3 regions of the Protofrankia sp. CiT1 genome follow, and region 1 is predicted to be linked to each of the others. Evidence: riboswitches for the same ligand, from Rfam matches in the RefSeq annotation. Region 1 holds a riboswitch; each other region holds the start of a gene.

Region 1 (7,598 bases):
TTGCCGGCGGTCACCCGCCGGCTCTACGACAGCGGGCAGATCAACCGGCTGTTGGAGATGTTCGCGCATCGCGTATCACCGGCGGAGCTGCTCACCCCCGGCCGGCTGGTGGGCGGGGTCGCCGCCGTGCTGGCCGGCGCGTCCGGTCGCCGTGGCCCGGCCGCTCGCGAGATCGCCAGCCTGCTGGCCACCGAGGCCCGGCGCCGCCGGCTCAACAAGCGGCCCGTGTTCGCCGCTACGGCCGCGAACCGGGCCGACCGCCGCCTCCGGTCAGGACAGCCTGATCCCGATGCCCGTCTCGAGTGGGAGCTGACACCATGACCACGCATGATTTCGACGCTGACCACGGGTCTGCCGGGACGGGACCACGGGGCTCCAGCGGCAGGGCCGCGGAGGGAGGCGCCCTGGGCTGGGCGTCGGCCGAGGACAACGACGCCAGGCGCCACCCGGACGCCGCGAGCCGGACAGTCCTGTTGCCGGAGCCGCTCAGTTTCGAACAGACCGTGCCCCGGGCGATCGCTCACCGGCGGGCGGTGGGCGAGGTGTTCGTCACCGACTCCCGTCAGCTCGCCGACGACGACTTCCTCTGCGCCATCCAGCTCCCGCGCGGCCACAGCCTGTGGGCGGACCGCGCCCGCGGTTTCCACGACCCGTTCGCGGCCGCCGAGGGCGCCCGCCAGAGCGCCTTCGTCGTGTTACACCGCTACCTCGGCGTCCCGGTCGGGCTGCCGTTCAGCATGCAACGCTTCGCCTTCGAGGTGCTCGACCTGGCCGCTTTCCGGGACGACGAGCGGTGGCCGCTGGCGGCGGTGCTGCGCTACCGGATCACAAACCTCCAGCTGCGCGGCGGTGAGCTGGGCAGCCTCACCCTGACCGCCGAGCTGGCGGTCGATGGGGCCCCGGCCATGACCGTCAGCGGGGATGCCGTGTTCATGTCCCGCGACGACTACGAGGCGCTGCGGGCCTTCCAGCGGGCCCGCAAGCCGATCGAACCGGGGCGGATCCCGCCGCCGGCAGCGCCGATCGACCCGGCCGAGGTCGGCCGCCGCGATGTGCGCAACGTGGTGATCGGGGAACCGCTGGAGGGGGCTGGGGACTCGGATGTCATCCGCCACCCGGTAGTGATCGACCGGAGCCACCCGGCGTTTTTCGACCACGACTACGACCACGTGCCCGGCCCCTTCCTGGTCGAGGGTTTCCGGCAGGCCGCGATCGTGGCCGCCCTGCGCGCGGGCCTGGTCGCTTCCCCGTCGGTGGCGATGGCCGGGCTGCTGGTCGACTTCGCCGGCTTCGGTGAGTTCGAGGCGCCGCTGGCGCTGTCGGCGGTGGCCGGACCGGTGTCGGCTGGCGGCTGCGTGCCGGTCGAGGTGACGCTGGAGCAGTTCGACGAGCGGATCGCGCACGGGCGAGTGGACCTGCGCCCGTTCCCGGGCCCCGCGACGGGGGCGCCATGACCATGGCCAGCAGCCGCATGGTGGGCGGCCACCGCGGCATGCCGCTGTCATCGGGAATCGGGCAATGATCAGAAAATGATCAGGCCACGTGGCCGACATGGCGGCCGAGCCGCCTGCGGCACGCGGCGCCTGTCATGCTTTATTATGTCGGCACAGACATGTGGGAAAAGACATCCGGGCGGGCCCGGCGGTACCAGCGCGGCAGCGAAGGGGACGGTATGGATCTCGGCCTGCGGGGGAAACGCGCGCTGGTGACCGGCGCGTCCAAAGGCATCGGCGCGACCACGGCCGAGGTGCTGGCCCAGGAGGGCTGCGACCTGCGCTTGGCCGCACGCAGCGAGAATGTCCTGAGGGAGGTGGCGGCGAAGATCCGGGCCAACTACGGCGTCGACGTGGCTGTCCACCCCGCCGACCTGCGTGCGGCCGAGGACATCGCCCGGCTCGCCGAGGCGTCGGCCGATATCGACATCCTGGTCAACAATGCTGGTGACATCCCCGGTGGTTCGCTGGAGAACCTCGACGAAACGGCCTGGCGATACGGCTGGGAACTGAAGGTGTTCGGCTACATCAACCTGACCCGCCTGGTCTACGCACGGATGAAGGCGCGCGGCGGCGGGGTGATCGTGAATGCCATCGGAGCGTCGGGGGAGCGGCACGACCCCGACTACATCGCCGGCAGCACCGCGAACGCCGCGCTGATGGCCTTCACCCGAGCGCTGGGCGGTCGCGGGCCCCGGGACAACATCCGGGTCGTCGCGGTGAACCCGGGCCCGGTGGCCACCGAACGGATCACGACGCTGATGAAAGCGGTGGCGCACAGCCGGTTCGGTGACGAGTCCCGGATCACCGAAATCATGGCCGACTTCCCGCTCGGGCGCTGCGCGACCACCCGGGAGATCGCCGACGCGATTGCCTTCCTGGCTTCGGAGCGCTCCGGGTACACCAGCGGGACCGTCCTCACGGTGGACGGGGGTTTGTCCGCCCGGGGGTGAGCGAGCAGGCCAGTCAGTCACCGTCTGGTCAGGCCACTTCGACATCGAGTGACATCGAAGCGATGATGTCGGCCAGTTTGTTCAGTGTCTCGGGATTGCGAAGGATCTGGATAACGACACTGAGTCGTGGATCATCAGCGATATGTAGTCGGACGTAATCGGCGGTGAACGTCCCGGCTGCCGGGTGGTGCCAGTTCAACGCCCCGGAGCGGAACGTTTCCAGCCGCCGGGTAGCCCAGGCCTGGCGAAACTCCGGGCTGGCCGCTTCGATCCGCCGGATGAGGTACTGAAATTCCGGGTCATCGATGGCATCGGCGCTCTCCGACCGCAGCATCGCGGTGAGCCGGCTGACCTGCCCCTGCCAGTCGGGAATCAGTTCGTGCATCCACGGGTCGGTGCACATCAGCCACACAATGTTGCGGTCCTCCGGCGGCAACATGTCAAGGTGCGGTAGCAGCGCGACCACCCCCTTGTTCCAGGAGAGCAGATCGAGGCGCCGATTAATGATATACGCCGGGTTCGGTTCGAGCCGGCGCAGCAGCCGGTCGTAGGCAGGGGAAATCTTCAACGGGGCTGGCGAGCCGGAGAGCGGCTTCTCACCGGCAAGCTTGAACAGATGCATCGTTTCAGCCGCGGACAGGTCGAGCGCCCGTGCGATGGAATCAAGGACTTGCCGAGATGCACGCACCGGACGGCCCTGCTCCAACCAGGTGTACCATGTTGTGCTCACGCCAGCACGCTCCGCCACCTCTTCTCGGCGTAATCCCGGGGTTCTCCGGCGTCCCCGCGGCGCGATGCCCATTTGATTGGGGCTCCGACTTTCTCGACGATTCCTCAAGAATTTCCCGAGTTCCCGGTTCGCCGCTCCGCTCACAGTAGTTCCTCCCAAGGGGTCCCGCCTCAGCCAGCTGCCGCACTATCAATACCGACTTTTAGCACATGACACCAAAAAGGGTGCACTATGTCTACCTGGTGACAGGATTTCGATAGGGGCCGCCTACGGGCCGCTGCCCAGATCCGCGTGAGCGGAACTCGCGCGCTGGGCTCCCGCCTCGGGTCCTGGTGTTGGACGCGCATCAGGGAACAGCCGTCCCACAATAACGCCGCCGCTGACGAGCAACCGGTTACTGACCTGCGAAAACAGCAGCACCGCAGGTCAGGATAGGTGTCACATAGGTGCCACAGGAGAAGATCTTGTTCTTCCTTCAGGAGGAGCGACCAGGAGGAGCGACCGGCAATAGGGGCGCGGACCACGGAGCGGGGCTGGAGCGCCTGCCTCGCGAGCCGAAGGAGGACGCGCCGGAGGTGGTGGGTGGCGACCGACGAGCCGTCGGGTATCCGCGCATCGCGCGGCAATGGATGGAGAGCATGGATGGGCAGCGATGACGCGGGACGCCTGCCCCCGCCCCGCGATAACCTCGGCAATGTCGCGTCCCCTACGGCGTGTTTTCGACACGTGCCCTGGTCCCGGGCGCTCTGAGCGGCCGGGACGGCTATCTGTTCAGCAGGCTGCCAATGGCCACCCGCAGTACCTCGGGGAACAGCCGCTGGCCGATGGCCACCGGCCGCGCGATACCTGGGAAGATCCAGAAACGCCCTTTGTCGAGGCCGCGTTCGATCGCGTCGACGGCAGCGGCCGGTGTCATCATAGTGCGCTGCGAGACTGCTCGGGCTGCGGGCATGTCGTCGAGCATCGGGGTTGCCACCGCCGGTGGACAGACACAGCTCACCCGCACACCAGTCCCGCGAAGTTCATGCCGTAGCGTCTGAGCGTAAATGACCAACGCCGACTTTGTCGCACCATAGGGACCGTGTTGCGGCACCGGCAACCAGCCGAGAATCGACGAGAAAAGGACGAGCCGGCCCGATCCCCGCGCGAGATAGCCGGGTAGCGCGGCCGTCACCGCGTTGACTGTGCCCTGGTAGTTCACCGCCATGATCTTCGCGTGCACCGCGGCCGGGGTCTCAGCGATCTTGCCTGTGTACCCGATCCCGGCGGCCGTCACGAGCAGGGTGTGGTGCTGCGAGGTCACGACGTCGGCCATGGCGTCCGCATCGGTGACATCGATGGTGTGCGTCGTCACCTTTCCGGGCCCAGCGTCGTGGAGGACCTTGAGACCGGCTTCGTCCCGATCAACCGCGATAACGTCTGTGCCCTGCCGCACCAGCCGGAGGGCGAGGAGCTGTCCCATTCCGCTTCCAGCGCCGGTCACCAAGGCTCGACGGACGTCGTTCTTCGCTGTCATCGCTCATGCACCAGGTTTCTCGAGAGCCCAGCGCGCGGATCGAAAAAACCCCTGATGAGGCACCGCTCGCGCACGGTACGGTATTACGCCGCCCGCCTGAAGTCGAGTAGCCCCGCGGGGAGCCGGCGCGAACGAAAAACGGGCCCGGACAAGAAACGACGACACACCGACGGGGCCGTTTTTCCGGGTTTACCACAGACCGCCGCGGCGCGCCCGGCCCCCCAGCCGGAAGATCGATTGTGCGGGTACGCCCGGCCCGGTCCGAGAGCCGGAAGCAGGCGGCCGCTTGGGAGAGACCGGCCGTGGCCGGTCTCTCCCAAGGCTTCGCGAGAGCCTCCCGGTGAACCCGGGCCGGCCGCTCTGTCGAGATACCTGAGGCTATACCTGATATACACAGCGCTGGCGCTGGCGGATCTGACAGACGCCGTGGACGGCGCGAGGGACTCTCGCCGCGTCCTCTCCGGTCGCTAGGCCTTTCCGGCCCAGCAGTGCTTCGACGCGTACCAGGGGCTCGTGCCCTGCTGCGCGTACAGTATCCGCGCACGCATCCACTGTTCGGACACACTGGCGTTCTGCGGCAGGCCAGAGCCACCGACAGCGTGCCACGTGCTAGGCAGGAACTGGAACAGTCCGCCGGCACCGATCGAGTTGACAACCTTCGGGTTGCCGCCGGATTCACACTGTGCAATGGCGGCCAGCACACCGTCGTTGGACGGTGCCGCACTCGCTGGCTGGGACAGCGCGACGCTGCCGCCGCCGATGGCGGCGACGAGTGCCGGTACAGCGATCAGTACCCGAGCACGCGCCTTGATTCGACTGATTCCACGAGCGCCAGAACGTACATGGGACATATTGTGTTGATGTCCTTCCCCACGCCTGCGAGGTGAGCTGTCGGATTCGGGCTGGGACTGCCCGGCCGCGCTATGCGGCTTCACCCCGAGAACGCCTGGCTTCGACGTCCGGAAATGGTTCCCCCGTTCCTGCCACCGTATTGGTTGTCATCGGACGGGGGCAGGACTCGGCGTGCCATCCGATGCGCGCCTTCCCCTCGAAGGCACGGCGAGGACCATACGTGCCATGACCGCCCAGCAGGCAAGGCTCCGTGAAGAGGCACACAGTCCACAGCCGATGTTGCTAACCATCACGGCTGCCGGTAACGTGCGCGCACCCGCGCTTATCCATAGTTGGCCCTGGCCGGCTGGCGCAATTGTGCCGGGGCCGCCACCCAGCCAAAAAAACTGCCCCGCGCGGTAGGTGGGCAGGCGGGTCGGCTGCGTGGTTGTTCGCCGACGGTTGTTCGTCCGCCGTACGATGCCGCGGGGATCCTGCGCATCAACAGTGCCGTGTATGGTGTGGGCAATATGGCTGTCCGAACGCTGATGATCCTGGGCTCTCCGTGCGCGGGAGCCGCTTTCTGGGCGGCTGGCGGTTCTCGCCATATCGCGGTCCAGGCCTGTTGTGCGGCAGGAGCTACCGGCCTGGACCGCGATGAACGGCGCGGTTTCAGCCCATGGCACGACGGCGGCGACGGCGCACGATCCTGCGGGCGCCGATCGCCACCACGAACGCGATGATCGCGGACGCGGTGGGGACAGACGACGGGGGAACAGCTATCCCGCCTTCGCCCGCGGAGACAGCGCCCTTGGGCACCGGCATCGTTGTGGCCGACGGCCCTGGCGCGGATATAGCGGTGGCGGCAGTACCGTTGTTGGTGTCGGTGTCGGACACAACCTGGTAGCGGGTCAGCATGCCGGCGGTGATGTGCTCGTTCACGTGGCAGTGGAAAAGCCAGATGCCGACGTCGTCAGGCACCATGTCGGCCACGGCCATGGTGCCGGGGAGCAGCGGAACGGTGTCCATACGCATGCCGCCCACGATCGCGTCGTTACCGTGCCAGTGCGGCGTGTGCATATCCGCCTCGCCGCCCATGCTCATCAGGTACCACCGGACGTGCGCACCCTTTTTCATAGTGATCATCGGCTCGTTGCCAAAGACGTAGCCGTTGATGGCATGCCGCATGTTGGAACGCTCGAAATCAGCATCGTTCAGCGCCGGGTACGGCGGCTTGGCAAAACGGCGGAGATTCTCCTGAAGATACGGGCTCCAATTCTCGTTGACGATCGAGAACAGCGCGAAGATCTCGCGGTCGACGTCGACGGGGCTACCGTCTGGCCGCGCCTTCCCTTTTCCGGTGACAACCATCGGGCCGGTGAGCCCGGCATAGGTGTCGGTGACCTCGTTGGTATGGGAGTGGTACATCCACATGACCGAGCTGCCGTCGTGCGGGCCCGGACCCGCTCGATCGGGCACCAGCCAGGTGTACGTGTGCGTGCCTCCGGTGGGTACGGCGTCGTCGAGCTTGTCCACCCCGGAGGTGTTGTCCGCGTACGGCGTGCCCTCGTTCGCCTTGGTGTAGAAGACGCCGTGCGGATGCACGCTGTCAGAAATCCGGCAGGCGTTGCGGAACACGACTTTGATGGTGTCGCCGACCTCGGCGCGGATCACCGGGCCCAAAAAGCCCAGATACGCATCCTGCGGGAGACGCGGCGCCAGACCGCTGAAGCTGGCGTCGGTGTAACCACGGTAGAGACACTTGAGGTAACTCGTCCCGATCCGGCCGGGCCCGGACTGGACGTATGTCCTTGCTATCGGGTCGAATGCCTGGCCGGTGATAGCATCGCGTCCCTCGGGGGCGTAGTTCCAGACCACCTCGTCAGCACCGATGTAATAGGTGCGCACTCGACCGGTCGGGTGGAACTCCTGGCCGGCGGCGTCGTTCCAGTAGGATGATCGTTCTCCCGTCGCGCCCGTGCCGCCGGCCGCGGTGGGCCCGGCCGCGGCCGCGGGCCCGATCGCGGCGGGCCCGAGGGCAAGCACAAGCGCGCTCCCGACCACCGCTCTGACGC
Region 2 (7,598 bases), on a different contig from region 1:
CGATGTCCGTGTGCGACCCGGTCGGCGGCATGCATCAGCTCTGGAGGCGGGTGCTGCCGGCCCAGGTCTTCGCGGACCAGCCACCCGTCGGCTTCGATGTCCCGACCGACCCGAGGTATCTGGCGGACTTCGCGGACCTGCTGGCCCGCAACGCTGACCAGATCGCGGCGATCATCGTGGAACCCGTGGTCCAGGGTGCCGGTGGGATGACCTTCCACAGCCCCGGCTACGTCCGGGCACTGCGGGAGCTGGCGTGCGACCACAACGTGTTGCTGATCCTTGATGAGATCGCCACCGGCTTCGGGCGTACTGGGAGGCTGTTCGCGGTTGAACACGCCGGTGTCAGCCCCGACATCATGTGTGTGGGGAAGGCTCTGACCGGCGGCTATCTCTCGCTGGCCGCCACCTTGTGCTCCGAGGAGGTCGCCCGGGGGATTTCGCGGGGCGAGATGCCGGTGCTGGCTCACGGCCCGACCTTCATGGGGAACCCGCTCGCCTGTGCGGTAGCCAACGCGTCACTGGACCTGCTCACGGAGGGGGGGTGGGCGGCTTCGGTCGCCCGTATCGAGGCCCGGCTGGCGAGCGGGCTGTCGTCCGTGGCCGCGTTTCCCGGAGTCGCCGATGTGCGGGTCCTGGGCGCGATCGGGGTTGTCCAACTTGATCATCCGGTGGACGTGCCGGCCGCGACCAGGGCCGCGTCGCGCAACGGCGTCTGGCTGCGGCCGTTCCGGGATCTCCTTTACACCATGCCGCCGTTCATCTCGACCGATGCCGACATCAACGCGATCACGTGCGCGCTGCACGCCGCCGCACAGGTCGGTTAAGAGCGCCCGGCAATAGGGGCGTGGATCAAGGAGCGGGGCTGGGGTGCGTGCATCGCGAGGCGGCGGAGGGAGTCACCCTGGTGTTGGGTGGCGACCGACGACAACGACGGGATGCCCCACCCGGACGCCGCGAGCCGGACAGTCCGCTATAACCGGGTACAAGGCGACCGGTATCCACAAGCGGCTCAGTCGCTTGTGAAGCCCAGCGCGCCGGATGCCTCGGAATCGCTGTCGGCGAGGAACTCCCGGCAGCGGGCGGCCTCCTCGGTTTCACCGATGGCGGCGGCGGCACGGCTCAGCGCCGCGAGCGCGCGCAGGAAGCCCTGGTTGGGCTCATGGGACCACGGGATCGGCCCATGCCCGCGCCAACCGGCACGGCGCAGCTGGTCCAGACCGCGGTGGTAGCCGGTCCGCGCGTAGGCGTAGCCCGTGACAGCCGCGCCCGCGTCCAGGGAGCGCTCGGCCAACATCGCCCAGGCAAGGCTTGAGTCCGGGAAGCGGCCCGCGACAGCCTCCGGGGCATCGCCGGCGCTGAGGGCCCTGGCGGCGGCCGGATCGAGAGCGAGCCTTGTCGGAGGCGGACCGCCAAGGAGATCCGGCCGTTCGGGGGATGTCGTCATGAGGCCCATCCTGCCGGATCGCGCTCATGCCGCATCGCGTGGGGAGCTTTCACGCGGCGGACCTGGTGGGAGGGGGGTGGGCCATCAGGTCCGCCGCGGGATCGGGGGCCGAAGCCGACATCGTCTTCGGACAGCCGGGAAACCGTGGTTCAGAGCGCCCGGCAACAGGACTGTCCGGCTCGCGCCGCCCAACACCTCCGTCGCACTCCTCCGCAGCCCTCGCGATCCATCCATCCGGACGCCGCTGTCTGACCGGACACCCTACTGCCGGAGCTTTTTACGCGTGCCCGCGCTCACAGCGCCGACGGGCTGGTGACGGTGATGTCCCAGAGGTTCTTACCGACCACACCGGTCTGTCCGTCGTCGACCCGGGTCAGATAGCTGTACAGCGACGCGAGACCCTGGGATTCCCCGCCGAAGCGGCCGTCCACCTGCAGAATGAACTTCTTCTCACGCATCGTGCTCTGCCAGACGTAAGCGTCAGCGCGAACTTCACCGGCCAGCGCGGTGGAAAGGGTTGTGCCGGCGAAGTTTGACGATGCCAGTTGAGCCTTCGCGCGTTCCAAGGTCATCGGAGGCTGCGCTGGGGCAACCGCCTGCTGGACCACCTCGGTGCTGGGCACGGCTGCCGCTGTCTGCGGTGCTGGGCCGTTGTTGGTCAGGCCCATCTTGACTGAGCAGGACGGCCAGGGGGACCAGCCGCGAGCGTTGTAGAGCTTGTGGGCGGCATCGTCCTGCAGTGCCGGTGGCGCGTCGCTGGGAAGACCGGAATAACCAAGGCCATGCCAGGTCCCGGCGTCGAACTGGTAGGCGCCGTAGAAACCGTTACCGGTATTGATGTGATAGTTGTTACCGGACTCGCACTGGCGGAGTTTGGCGAAGTCGTCGGCGGTCGCGGCGCTCGCTGGGCTGGCCGCGACGGCGAGACCACTGCCCACGAGTGCTGTGACAGCACCGGTGGTGCGCAGGACCTTGACGGCGGTGGACGACTGTTGCGGGGCGCGGTGCCTGCCAACAGACGGCATGTGGGTCGGTCCTTCCCGTCGCCTACGAGGTGAGCTGTCGGGTTCGGGCTGGGAACATGCCCGGCCGGTGACGCCCATGCGCGTCGCCGGCTTCACCCCAAGGACACCGGCGTCTCCGGTATCCGGATGTGGTTCCCCCGATCCCGTCCTAGCGGCTTCGCGGTAGGTCCTGCCGCGGCGGACGGGGACGGGATTCGGCGTCCGTTCGCGCGGCCTCGCCGATCTGGCGAGTGGGGAGGACTCTAGCGAGCCTGGCTCTTTCGAAGCAAATCGGGGTGTCGGATGAACTACATGGATCTGGCCTACATCCCCCGAATGAACTATGTGGGCCAAACTGAGAACTGTACCTGGTGATTGGGAAAGCTCCGCTGGAGGGTTGCTTGTGTTGGGTTTTTGTAACGACGAGTAATCGGGCCGGTCGTTATAGTGTTTATCTGTTGTGTTTGTTGTCACCTTGGTGTGGCCGGCCCGACTCGTCGTGCGCGGGGTCTATATCAGTTTCGTAGCCGTCAGGCGGTAGCTGTTCGGTTCAGGCTCAGCTGAAGGTGGCCGTCCAGGTTTGCGGTCCGCAGATTCCGTCCACCGTCAGGCCCTTGTCAGCCTGGAGATGGCTCGCCGCACCAGCCGACTCCGGTCCGTACTGACCATCAATCTGGATGTTGTAACCAAGACCATTCATCTGCTGCTGCCACGACCGCACGTCCGGTCGCACCTGGTCGACCAGATCGGTGGTCAAAGGCGTGGCAGCGGCAGCGACAGCGGTCGACGGGGTGGCCGCGTTCGCCGCGCGCCATGCCCAACGCGAGGAACCGCTTCTGCCGTATGAGCGTGCCTGCCACGAGCTGCTGTCCGACGAACCGGTGCTGTCTGGGCTGGCGCTGGCGCTGCTTGGACTCGACGAGCTGGCGCCTGACGAGCTGGTGCCCGACAAGCCGGTGCCGGTGCTGTTTGATGACGAGCCGCTGCCTGACGAGCTGGTGCCTGACGAGCCGCTGCCTGACGAGCCGGTGCCTGACGAGCCGCTGCCTGACGAGCCGGTGCCCGACGAGCCGCTGCCCGACGAGCCGCTGCCCGACGAGCTGGCGCCAGCCCCGAGCTGGCCGGCGCTCATGCCCCGGCCACAGACGGGCCACTGGCCGAAGCCGGATTGGGTGGCGAGCTTGAGCGCGGCCTCGTCCTGGGTGCTCGGGGAGGCGCTGCTGGGCAGTCCGGTGTAGCCCAGGCTCTGCCAGGTGCTCAGCGAGAACTGGTATGCGCCGTAATAGCCGTTGCCGGTGTTGGCCGTGTAGTCACCGCCGGACTCGCACTGGCGAAGCCCCTCCCACGTGGTGGCGGCGCTGGCCGGCTGTGACATCGCGATGCCACCACTGATCGCCGCGAGCAGGGCCGGGGTCAGCACCATGGCTCGGGTACGGACCCGGGCCCGGCGAATTCCGCGATGTCGGCCGCGAGAACTTGTACGGGACATATTGGTAATGCCCTTCCCCACGCCTGCGAGGTGAGCTGTCGGGTTCGGGCTGGGACTGCCCGGCCGTTTTCACGGCTTCACCCCGAGGACGCCTGGTATCGACGCCCGGAAGTGGGTCCCCCGTTCCTGCCGCAAGTTTGGTTTTCGTCGGGCGCGGGCAGGATTCGGCGTGCCGCCCGACGTGTCCCCGCCGTATCGACGGGCACGGCGCAGACCATAACCAGCATCGCTGGTGGCTGAACAAGCCGTGAATGCGCTTCGTGACTATGCGCACATCGGGCTGGGTGCTCTTGCCGTATCTCGAGATCGGCTGCTAACGCACGCCGGCGCGCGCTCATCACTTTCCAGCGGCGGAAACCACGGGCAGCGGCGGAGTGGCCACCGTGCCGCAGCTGGCCCGAGTAATACCGCGTGCACCCGGACAGGTTGTTTGCGTAGCCCGCGGCGCCGCATCGAATTCGGGTTCCCAGCACTCATAGCGGGCGTTCACACGACATCGTCCGATGCATTCTGGGGGAACCTGTTTTGAATCTTCTGTCCGGGCGGTCGACAGCGTCGACAGCTGTGATTCAAAACAGGTTCTACGACGGGGAAGGACAGGGCGGCATGGACCGGTGTGGTTGGGTACGAGGATCCGGTGGTGGCCGAAGGAGGCGCGAAAAGCGATGCTCGCGCCTCCTTCGGCCGGTGAGCCGGCCGGCTCAGCCGGTGAGCGAACGCCCGGCGGAGCGCAGGTCCTCGCAGGCCCGCACGACGCGGGCGGCCATGCCGGTCTCGGCCGCCTTGCCGTAGCTGCGGGGGTCGTACTGTTTCTTCACACCGACCTCGCCGTCAACTTTCAGCACTCCGTCATAATTCTTGAAAATATGGTCGACGATCGGCCGAGTGAACGCGTACTGAGTGTCGGTGTCCACATTCATCTTCACAACGCCGTAGTCCAGCGCTTCGCGGATTTCGGCCGGGTCGGAGCCGCTACCGCCGTGAAACACCAGGTCGAACGGCTTGGTATCGGCTGGCAGCCCGAGCTGTCGCGCGACATACTGCTGTCCGTCCCGAAGGATGCTTGGACGGAGTTTCACGTTGCCCGGCTTGTACACACCGTGTACGTTTCCGAAGGTTGCGGCGAGCATGTAGCGGCCCCGTTCGCCGGTGCCGAGAACCTCGGCGGTTCGCCACATATCCGCTGGTGTGGTGTAGAGCTTCTCGTCGATCGCGCCGACGACCCCATCCTCCTCACCGCCGACGACGCCGATCTCCACTTCCAGGACGATCTCAGCCTGGTGGCATTCGATCAGGAGAGCGTCGGCAATCTTGAGATTTTCCTCGAGTTCGACCGCCGAGCCGTCCCACATGTGTGACTGGAAGAGGGGGGGCCTTCCTTCGCTGAGAACCCGTTCCTTGGAGATCGCGAGCAGCGGACGCAGATAAGTGTCGAGTTTGTCCGCCGGGCAGTGATCGGTGTGCAGGGCGATATTGATCGGGTAGGCCTTTGCGACATGATGGGCGAACTCGGCGAGCGCCTGGGCGCCGAGGACCATGTTCTTCACCCTGGTGCCGGAGAGGAAATCGGCGCCACCGGTGGAAACCTGTACGATGCCGTCACTGCCGGCATCGGCGAAGCCCTTCAGCGCGGCGTTCAGGGTCTCGGACGAAGTAACGTTGATCGCCGGGTAGGCGAACGCCTCGGTCTTGGCCCGGTCAAGCATCTGCGCGTAGACGTCCGGGGTGGCGATGGGCATGGGTCTGGCTCCTGTGAGCAGTCGGGTTGCATGTCTGTCCGGTTGGTAATGAACTGATTTGTTCGGCAATCATGGGCGGGAAGCCGCACGATGAGTATGATGAGCGGGTCATCGGGGCGGGCGGGACCCGTGAGTGTGGATGGCCCGTTCGGCGCGGCGCTCTATGCTGGCATCTTCACGCTCGTATTCGTCGACAGCGGCGTCCTTATCGATATCGATTTCTGGCTGCCTGGTGACACGATCCTGTTCGTTGCCGGTCTGCTCGCGGCAGACCCGCACACGGGCATGTCGCACAGTGCGCCCACGTCCGGGATCGTGCTGGCCGCGACCGCTGGCGCCGTAGTCGGTCATGTTACCGCGCCGAGGTCTGGCGGGCCCTGTCTCCAACGGCGTCACGGCCGGATACGTGCCTGTGCTGATGCCCTCTACCAGGGCTTTGGCACTCTGGCCCGGCTTGCGGCCCGGTTTGTCCGACGGATGCGGACGTTTGCCCCTGGGCGTGCGGGAGCGGGCACCACGGCTGGATTGCCGGCGCTGCCGCGATGTTCCCGGTCGCGATGTTCCCGGTCGAGGCGGGGCGAGGCGGCGGTTGAGTTCCAGCGTCGTCGGTATCGCGGGCGGGCCCGTTCCGGCGCTACCGGGGGTAGCTGGCCTGGGCCGCTGGTCGCTTATCCGATACGGCGCGTCCTCGGGCTCCTCAGGCACAGCGATACGCTGGCCCGATCTGCTCATGACTATTCGGTCAAAAGCGATATCAGATGGCTCGCCATGCCTAGTACTCGCTACCCTTGTCCCTGCTGGAGGGGATGCGGAGGGGACACGACGCGGGGGGGACCGACCATACGGAAGGTTCCATGGATCGACATCGCAGACATCGCCGTTCCCGGCAGGGCTGGTCCGGTGCTGTCCTGGCAGTATTCGTTCTTGTTCTTGCCACGACCGGGCTGCTTCTGACTCAGCTTGTCCACGGGGGAGGGCCCGCCGCCGCGGACAATTCGACTGCCTCCTCGGCCCTGATGTCGTCGACATCACCGGTTGAGCTTGCGGCTCAATCTGTATCGCGGCAGATTGTCGACCGCGGCACGGTCAGCGGGACCGTTCAGATTCGCACCGCTGTCCCAGCCGACGCGCAGACGTGGGTGGCCTACGTTCTGCGAGGGCCCGGCACGATCGTCCGGGTGGCGCCGGTTGCCCCATATGAGATCAGTCTCGATACCCGTTCGGTACCTGACGGCATATACACCTTGAACGAGGCCGTGTTCAATGGATCGCGGACCCCGTGGGTACGGACGAGCCGAATGCGGATCATTAACACGCCCGCACCGGCAAGCACCTCGGACGCACATGCGTCGCCCGCACCGGCGATCATCCCGTCGCCGTCGTTCGTGCCGAGCCCGCAGCCGCGGTCCGCGGCGGGCGCGCAGGCCACGGTGACAGATCCCGCGCGCACGGCCGCGCCGGCCATACCGGTCGCCGCCACCGAGGCGGCGCCGGCAGACCCGGTATCCCAGGTGGTAACGCTTACGAACACCGAGCGAGCTAAAGCTGGCTGTGCTCCGCTGACCGTTGACTCCAGGCTGACAGCCGCGGCCCAGGCGCACAGCGATGACATGGCCACCCACAATTACTTCAGTCACACAAGCCAGGACGGCCGGACGCCGTTCCAGCGTATGGCCGCCGCCGGGTACCAGTTCTCGATCGCGGCCGAGAACATCGCGGCTGGGCAGCGCACTCCCGCTGAGGTCATGACCGGCTGGATGAACAGCGCCGGGCACCGTGAGAACATCCTTAACTGCTCGTTGAAGCAGATCGGCGTCGGCTATGGCGTGGGGGGCAGCTACGGGATGTACTGGACGCAGGATTTCGGGACGCCCTAGGAGTCACCGAGCGGGGCCGGGGCGCACGCACCCCAGCCCCGCGTG
Region 3 (7,598 bases), on a different contig from region 1:
AGGCAGATCCTTCCCCGGGCGGTTGTGCTGCTCAACATTAGCCGTGACCAGCTCGACCGGTCGAACGAGACCCGGCGGATCGCGAGCCTCTGGCGTGAGCTCGGGGCGGATCTGCCCGCCGCGACAGTGGTCGCCAACGTCGACGACCCGCTGGTCGCCTGGGCCGCGTCCGGGTGGTCGAACCAGATCTGGGTGTCGGTCGGGCAGAACTGGACAGCGGATGCGATGGTGTGTCCGCAGTGTGCCCGGCTGCTGCATCGCAACTCTTCGGGGTGGTGGTGCGACTGCGGGCTGGCCCGCCCGGAGCCGATCGTCGCCGTCACCGGGCCTGGCGAACTGCTGTGGTTCGGTCGTCACATCAGGGCCTCCATCGACCTGCCGGGGCGGGTGAACCTCGGCAACGCGGCGATGGCCGCCGCCGCCGCGAAGCTCTTCGGGGTCGAGGTCGCGGACGCGCTTGCCGCGATGACCGGTCTCGATGACGTCCAAGGTCGCTATCAGGAGGTCGAGCTCGGTGAGAGTGGTGTACGCGGGCGGCTCCTGCTGGCCAAGAACCCGGCCGGCTGGGTGGAGATGATGGAGCTGCTCAACACGGCGCCCGCGCGCCCGGTGATCATAGATTTCAACTCCCAGACCGCTGACGGCCGTGATCCTTCCTGGATCTGGGATGTCCCGTTCGAGCGGCTCGCGGGCCGCGACGTGCTGGTGACCGGCGAGCGTAAGGAGGACATGAGCGTCCGGCTGGCCTATGCGGAGGTTCCGCACACGGTGCACCCCGACGCCGAGAGCGCGGCGTCCACGGTCTTTGACAAGACCGTGGACGTGGTCGCCAACTACACCGCCTTCCGTGACATTCTGGGGCGGGTTGCCCCGGTGGGGACAACCAGATGACCAGGATGGCGGTATGATCTCCGACTCGGCGACCCGCATCGCTCTGATCTATCCGGAGCTGCTCGGAACCTATGGTGACGGCGGCAACGCGACCGTGTTGGCACAGCGGCTGCGTTGGCGAGGGCTGGCGGCTGAGGTGATCAACGTTCCGGCCGGTGAGGTGGTGCCCGGCGGCTGCGACATCTACCTGCTGGGCGGGGGTGAGGACGCACCGCAGGTGCTGGCTGCTGACGGCCTGCGCAGAAGCACATCGCTGCTGCGAGCGGTCAACGAAGGTGCTGTCGTCCTCGCGGTGTGTGCCGGCTATCAGGTGATCGGCGCATCTTTTCCCGCTGGCGACGAGGTGCATGACGGGCTCGGCCTGGTGGATGTGGAGACGCGCCGGTCGTTCGACCCGGCTGACCAGCCGGCGCCGCCCCGCGCGGTCGGTGACATCGTCGTGGAACCAACATCCGACCTGGGTCTTCCGGTGCTGCTCGGTTACGAGAACCACGCCGGGCGTACTCGACGATTGGCTGGCGGCCGGGGCAGGCCGTTGGGCGTGGTACGCAAGGGCGTCGGTAACGGCACCATAGACCAGACCGACGGCATCGTGGATCACCACGTGATTGGTACCTATCTGCACGGCCCGGTCCTCGCGCAGAACCCCGCACTGGCCGATCTGTTGCTGTCCTGGGTGCACGGCCCGCTGCCGGCGCTGGCTGACCCCGCTGAGATACAACTACTGCGTCAGGCGCGGCTGCGCGCTCTCGACGTCGCGGCCTGACTCCGTGACGGCAGCTGCGCCCTGTCGCGTTCGGCAATCGCCGCGTTGAGACGACCGAGAAGCGTTCCGAAACTGTCGCGTTCGTCCTTTTCCCAGCCGCTCACCAAGCCGCTGATGCTCGTTACCCGCGCTGCCCGGGTGACGACGTAGCGATCGCGTCCGCGTGCGCTCAGGGTCACCAGGCTGGCCCGGCGATCGGTGGGATCGGTGGCGCGTTCCACCAGCCCCTCGGTGGCCAGTGCGGCGACCTGGCGGCTCACCGTCGAGATGTCGAGGGCGAACACCGCGCCGAGGGTGGTCAACCGTACCGAGCCGTGGTCGTACAGATAGCTGAGAAGCAGATAGGCGGAACGGTCGAGAGGCGGGCCGGAGCCGTCCGCGATGGCCATGCGGAACCGTTCGGCCCGGCGGCCGAGCACGGCCAGCTCATGCTCGATCTTCTCCAGCGCCCGATGATCGAGTGCTTGTTCATTGTCCACCTCGGCCTCATCCCTACGCCATGTCATCCGTCCGCGGCGTCTCGGATCTCTACAGATTCTTGTGGATACACCATCGGCACGAAGCGGGTGTCCTGGGGCCGCCGCGACGGATCCGTGGAGCGGCCGCTGGCGCCTGGCCGCGTCCGCCCGGCTGGTTGCCGTTGGCGTCAACCCGCACGGGTGTGTGCCAGACCACGGCTGTGGTGCCCGACTCGTCCACGCCACGTGTCGAATCTGCCGAATCAACGGCTCTCGGTGTGGTTCGGTTGTCTGGTGGCGTCGAATCCGCTCAAAGCCGGGAAAGAGCTGTGGAGCAAGAACCGTCGACGGGTGCTGGTGGCCGCTGGCGTGGTCGTCGTTGCCCTCGCCTACGGGCATCACTCACCCGAGGTGAAGACCGAGCGCGCCGAGATTCCGGCGGGCTACGAGTCCGCGGGCCGGGAGCTTGCGGTCCACGCCGAGGCCAAGCCCGAGAAGCCGGTGCCGCTGCTCCTCGTCCTGCATGACGACGAGAGTGACGCGGCGACGATCGAGAAGGACAGTAAGGTGTCCGCGCTTGCTGATCAACAGAAGTTCGCTCTGGTGTATCCGGAGGCGGTGGCCAGTACCTGGCAGACCAACGGTCAGGACGCGCGGTATCTGTGGGACGTGGTCCGTTACGTCGCCAAGGAGCGATCGAACATCGATATGTCCCGGATCTACATCTGGGGTGCGGGAGAGGGCGGCCGTCTCGCGCTCACGGTGGCCTGCGGCCCGCTCGACCCCGCCCAGCAGCCACTGTTCACGGCGGTCGGGACGGTGAACACGGTCGGGCCGCTCCCCGCGTGTCCTTCACGGGTCCATGTCAAGTCAGTGGCTCTTGCGCCAGGGCGGAAATGGAACGAAGCCACGACCAGCGAGCTGTGGAAATTCTCAAAGGACATCAAGGGCTAAGCGGTCGCCGCTCCCTGATCGAACGCCCTATTGCCGGTCACTCTAAGCGGCCACCGAAGGCCACGCGATGATGGTGTTTTCGCGTGGCCTTCGGTCTGAAGCGAGCTGGAGATCCCGGCAATTTGTGGATCAATCCTCGACCCGCCTCGTCGGCTGTCGTTGAGAGGGCTCCCGCCGGTCGGCTTGGCCGGGGGGGTGGCACGGCCGACCAGCGGGAGCCCAGGACCTCCGCCGGCCAAGCGCACTGTGGGGGGGGTTCAGTGCGAAAGGCCGGGGAAGCCCGTGTTCCGCCGGGCATTGCGAGCCGGGGGGGTTGGCTCGATCCGACCAGCGGAAGTCTTTGGAGACATCCAGTTGTGGTTTGGGACCGCCAGACCGGTGTTTATATCGACAACACCGATCTGGCGGTGAGGTTCACGCGTGACCGGAGGGGGAGGACACGCGTGAACCCGCTATATGTTTTTCAGAGGCTGACTGCGTCAGTCATATCAGTGAGATGAAGGAGTCAACGAGCGAGGCCGCTGGCCGCTAACTGACCCGGCCGACTGAGTATGACGTGGTGTAGATATCTCTGAGCGAAACGACTTCACCGGACTTTGGTGCCGCCCACATCTTGCCACCGCCGGCATAGATGCCGATGTGGTAGATGTTTCCCGGCGTACCAAAGAAGATGAGGTCGCCGACCTGCTTATTGTACTGCGACACATGGGCCGTGGCTTCGTACTGTTCTTCCGCGGTGCGGGGGAGACTGCGGCCGAGCTGTTTGAAAACATACTGAACCAGGCCGGAACAGTCGAAGGAGTAGGGGCCCTCCGCACCATACACGTAAGGCTTGCCGGCTTGCTGCGCGGCCAGATAGACAGCTCTTTCACCGAGCGATCCGACTGGCATCGTAGCATCCGCTGTATCGGAGGTGGATACCCGAAACGCGGCAGCAGCGGCCGAGCCGGCGGCCTGCGCCGGAGGCGCGGGGACCGGACTGGGCACCACCGTCATAGTACCAACGTTCGAGGAGCGAGCCGACTGCAGGGCATCCGTTCCGTCGAAGATAGCAGTGATCTGTGTGGTGGTGAGAACCTTGGCAGTGTAGCTCGCAAAGCCCTGCTCGTTAGTATACAGGTGCTTGAATGTTGCCCAGCCGTCAGGCAGCTTTACCTGAATTTTGATGAGCTGGTTTGACAGCGGCGCGTGGGTCGTCCCGTCCTCGAGGGAGAAGCCCATGTCAATGGGCTGGTCGGCCTGTACTGACACGTCCGGATTAGTGACCCTGAGCGCGACACCTGACTTGGGGTGCAGGTCAGCCTGATCGATCACATGGCTGGTGATGGACCCGGGGCCAACCGAGGTGGCCGGGTTGATAACGGACGTGCGCAGACCGGCGAGTGACGCCTGGCTTCCGAACTGAGAGCCAAGGGTGATCCGGGAACTGACCGAAGTCTCGTCCATCCCTGAGTCGGTCGGGGCGCAGCCGGCCAGCGCGACGCCTGACACCGCAACCGTGCCGGTTGTCATCGCCGCGACCGCGGCACGTGCCCGGACGCGGCCGGGGGCCGACGGCGGAGCGGGCGCGCGGTGCCTGCCGCGGGCTGGACGCCCAGGTGTCTCGGCCTGAGGTCGCAGCGAGGACAGCGACGCCGTCGGCGACGAACATGGCCATATTGCCGGATCAAGCTGCACATCGGGCGCAGACAAGACTGTGATCCTTCCCGTTCGCCTGCGAGGTGAGCTGTCGGGTTCGGGCTGGGCTGCCCGGTGGGCCGTGCGACCAGCACACGACTCACTTCACCCCTAGGTCGGCACCGTGGCTCGGTGCCAAACCGGTGGAGGATGGGTCCCCCGCTCCTGCCCTGGTGACGACTCGGAGGGGACACCGGGGCCGTGGGCAGGATTCGGCGTTCGGCCCGGTGTTGTCGTGACGTCGGCGCGAGACTAGTTCAAAAGGATGGTGCCAGCAAATACTAGTCCCTCACAACTACGGCGAGTACTCGCAGAAGTGACCATAGCGGTTCCTCCCATCCTCCTTGCCGATCACTCGCCGCTCTATCTTGATCTGCTGGCCACTGCGACAGGTCGCCCAGACGGAGGCTTGCCATGCCATGACCCACAGGATGCGGAAGATGACATTACGCCATAGCGGTGACGGTCCGGCGACGGGGGGGTGCTTGAGTGCCGACAGCTATATATCGCTGACATGTAGTAGCGAAAATTGTCTTAATGAATAGGCTCGCTAGATTACGCACTGTGTCAGCCGTTATGGGATTTCCCGCTCCGAAATCCGCTGTGCGAGAGGATGTCCGCGGCCTGGGACGGGTCGGCGTCAGCGGCGCCGGGCGCGGGTGTCGCGGCGGGAGAGCAGGCCCGCGGTCTGCAGGACGTGCAGTTCGACCGCGAGTTCGTGAATCTCCGGGGGCAGGGAGCGGTACTGGCCGGACAGGGCCTCGACGGCCGCCTGTGCGCGGTCCGCGAGATCGTCCAGCGCCCGCTGATGGGTGCGCATCTGCGCTCGCTCGTCCTGGATCGCGCGGACCGTCTCCTCCTGCCACCGCCGGGTGCGCATCAGGCGCTCGCTGGCGTCGGCGGCCTGCCGCTCGGCATCCTCCAGCCGCCCAAGGATCTGATCGAGCTGCTCCAGTCTTGTCGCCAGCTCGGCGATAAGATCGTTACGGACCGGGTATGTCGGCTGGGTCATCGGATCGCGTCGCGGATGTCGCGGATGTCGCGGTCGACGTCACAGGTGATGGTGTGGATACGGCGGGGGGCGTCGTCATTGCCACCCACGCCCGCGTTGCGACTGAGAACGGATTGTAACCGTACGCTGCCGCTAGCCCGCGGCTGGGACGGCAGTTGACTGTGAACTCCCGCACGAAGGCCTGACACAGGCGATTACGGTAGCCGACAGCGTGGTCTCCGTGAATCCCGCTGTCGGGTGATATGTCGTTGTTCCTAGTATGAAATAGCTATCGAACGAAGCCGCGGTGCGGTCCTGCTGGGTACGGTATAGTCCTGACGGGCGGTATCCCAGCCGGGTCGGCGGGGCCGCGCCGTGGTAATTCCCATGGCCCGGCCTGTGGCACTGGTTGTGCCAGTTGTGCTGGCTCGAACGGAGGCCACCCGCGTCTGGCGGGAGCTTCGCGGCGCGGCCAGCTCGGTGGATAATTTGCCTGGTATTGTGGCGCCTTCAACACCCTGCTCAATTTTTACACACGGGACGCCACGAAACATGAGTTCGGTCGGTTTTTGGGCGTCAGCCACGCAAAAAATGATGATCGCGGCCTTCTGCTATACCGGTCAGCTCGTCGGTGTATCGGCTCCACCGGCGAGCTGACCGGACCGGCCGCGAAAGCCAGCAGCAATATTCACGAGCGTCCATCATGCTATCAGTTGATATTTGAGCGTACCACGGTACGAGGCTACAGCCAGCCATTCCGTTTGAAGGCTCGGTGCAGGGTGAAGCAGATTGCCGCCATCAAGCAGAGAGCAGCGGGATATCCCCACGGCTGCCGCAGTTCGGGCATGTGCTCGAAATTCATCCCGTAAATGGCGGCAACCGCTGTCGGAACCGCGGCGATGGCGACCCAGGCACTGATGCGGCGCATGTCCTCGTTTTGCGCGATGGCCACCTGTGTCAAGGTCGCCTGAATAATTGACGACAGCAGCTCGTCGAATCGAGCTATTCGTTCGGTGACCTGTTCGAGGTGGTCGGCCACGTCACGGAAGTATTCCTGAATGCGCGGGGCAATCCCGCCGACGTCCGGTTCGGTGAGCGCTCGCAGCGGAGCGGCGAGTGGCGTGACAGCGTGCTTGAGCTCAAGCACCTCACGTTTGAGCTGGTAAACTTTACTGGCATCGGGCGGAATCGATCGGTGAAAGACCGATCCCTCGGCGTCGTCGATGTCGATTTCAATCTTCTCGGTAACCGCCAGGTAATCGTCGACAATCTGGTCGCAGATAGCGTGGAGGACAGCCGACGGTCCGTGGCGGAGCATTTCCGGGTGCGCTTCCAGCCGGCTGCGCAGGGCTTGGAGCCCGCCATGTTCCCCATGCCGGACCGTGACTACGAAATCCTGGCCGAGAAACACCATGACCTCGCCGGTGTTGACGATCTCCGATGTCGAGGTCAGCTCCTCGTGTTCCACGTAACAGGCGGTCTTGAGGACGACGAAAAGGGTCTCCCCGTATCGCTCCAGTTTCGGCCGTTGATGGGCGGTGACGGCGTCCTCGACCGCGAGCGGATGCAGCCCGTAGACATCGGCGATATTGGACAGTTCCGTCGTGCTCGGTTCGTACAGGCCGAGCCAGGCAAAACTGCCGCGGTGATCCCGGGCAACACGCAGCGCATCGGTATGGTGGATCGATCGCGGATCGCGGTAGCCGTCCCGGTATATGTGACACGCGATCACTCGGCCGGGCGGTGTCGAAGGACTCTCCGGGCGTATGCGGCGGCGTTTGGGGACCATCCGGACCAGTGACACGGGCTTGCTCAGGGCGCCGGCCAGCCATCCTGCCGCGGTTGACGGATGGCTGGCGGC

The links. A riboswitch is a leader RNA that binds a small molecule or an ion and turns the genes downstream of it on or off. The one in region 1 is predicted to bind cyclic di-AMP.
Region 2: another riboswitch for cyclic di-AMP. It lies ahead of MJ785_RS11035 (transglycosylase family protein); the one in region 1 lies ahead of MJ785_RS16835 (transglycosylase family protein).
Region 3: another riboswitch for cyclic di-AMP. It lies ahead of MJ785_RS07635 (C40 family peptidase); the one in region 1 lies ahead of MJ785_RS16835 (transglycosylase family protein).

Annotation. Positions count from the first base shown of each region.
Region 1 covers NZ_CAKJTP010000126.1:1,349-8,946, reverse strand. Annotated here, with positions in the region: gene MJ785_RS16860 (NAD(P)/FAD-dependent oxidoreductase) at 1-321, shown strand, start outside; gene MJ785_RS16855 (AfsA-related hotdog domain-containing protein) at 318-1,454, shown strand; gene MJ785_RS16850 (SDR family oxidoreductase) at 1,673-2,446, shown strand; gene MJ785_RS16845 (helix-turn-helix transcriptional regulator) at 2,475-3,320, opposite strand; gene MJ785_RS16840 (SDR family oxidoreductase) at 3,940-4,692, opposite strand; gene MJ785_RS16835 (transglycosylase family protein) at 5,160-5,543, opposite strand; cyclic di-AMP (ydaO/yuaA leader) riboswitch at 5,551-5,726, opposite strand; gene MJ785_RS16830 (multicopper oxidase domain-containing protein) at 6,196-7,587, opposite strand.
Region 2 covers NZ_CAKJTP010000053.1:3,327-10,924, forward strand. Annotated here, with positions in the region: gene MJ785_RS11025 (adenosylmethionine--8-amino-7-oxononanoate transaminase) at 1-824, shown strand, start outside; gene MJ785_RS11030 (DUF3151 domain-containing protein) at 1,010-1,444, opposite strand; gene MJ785_RS11035 (transglycosylase family protein) at 1,738-2,469, opposite strand; cyclic di-AMP (ydaO/yuaA leader) riboswitch at 2,475-2,641, opposite strand; gene MJ785_RS11040 (peptidoglycan-binding protein) at 3,005-3,205, opposite strand; partial or broken gene MJ785_RS22250 (transglycosylase family protein) at 3,527-3,937, opposite strand; cyclic di-AMP (ydaO/yuaA leader) riboswitch at 3,943-4,117, opposite strand; gene fbaA (class II fructose-bisphosphate aldolase) at 4,639-5,676, opposite strand; gene MJ785_RS11060 (hypothetical protein) at 5,785-6,027, opposite strand; gene MJ785_RS11065 (CAP domain-containing protein) at 6,816-7,553, shown strand.
Region 3 covers NZ_CAKJTP010000029.1:33,113-40,710, reverse strand. Annotated here, with positions in the region: gene MJ785_RS07655 (Mur ligase family protein) at 1-891, shown strand, start outside; gene MJ785_RS07650 (type 1 glutamine amidotransferase) at 905-1,657, shown strand; gene MJ785_RS07645 (MarR family winged helix-turn-helix transcriptional regulator) at 1,621-2,136, opposite strand; gene MJ785_RS07640 (plasmid partitioning protein) at 2,410-3,069, shown strand; gene MJ785_RS07635 (C40 family peptidase) at 3,598-4,581, opposite strand; cyclic di-AMP (ydaO/yuaA leader) riboswitch at 4,767-4,938, opposite strand; gene MJ785_RS07630 (hypothetical protein) at 5,387-5,758, opposite strand; gene corA (magnesium/cobalt transporter CorA) at 6,480-7,598, opposite strand, start outside.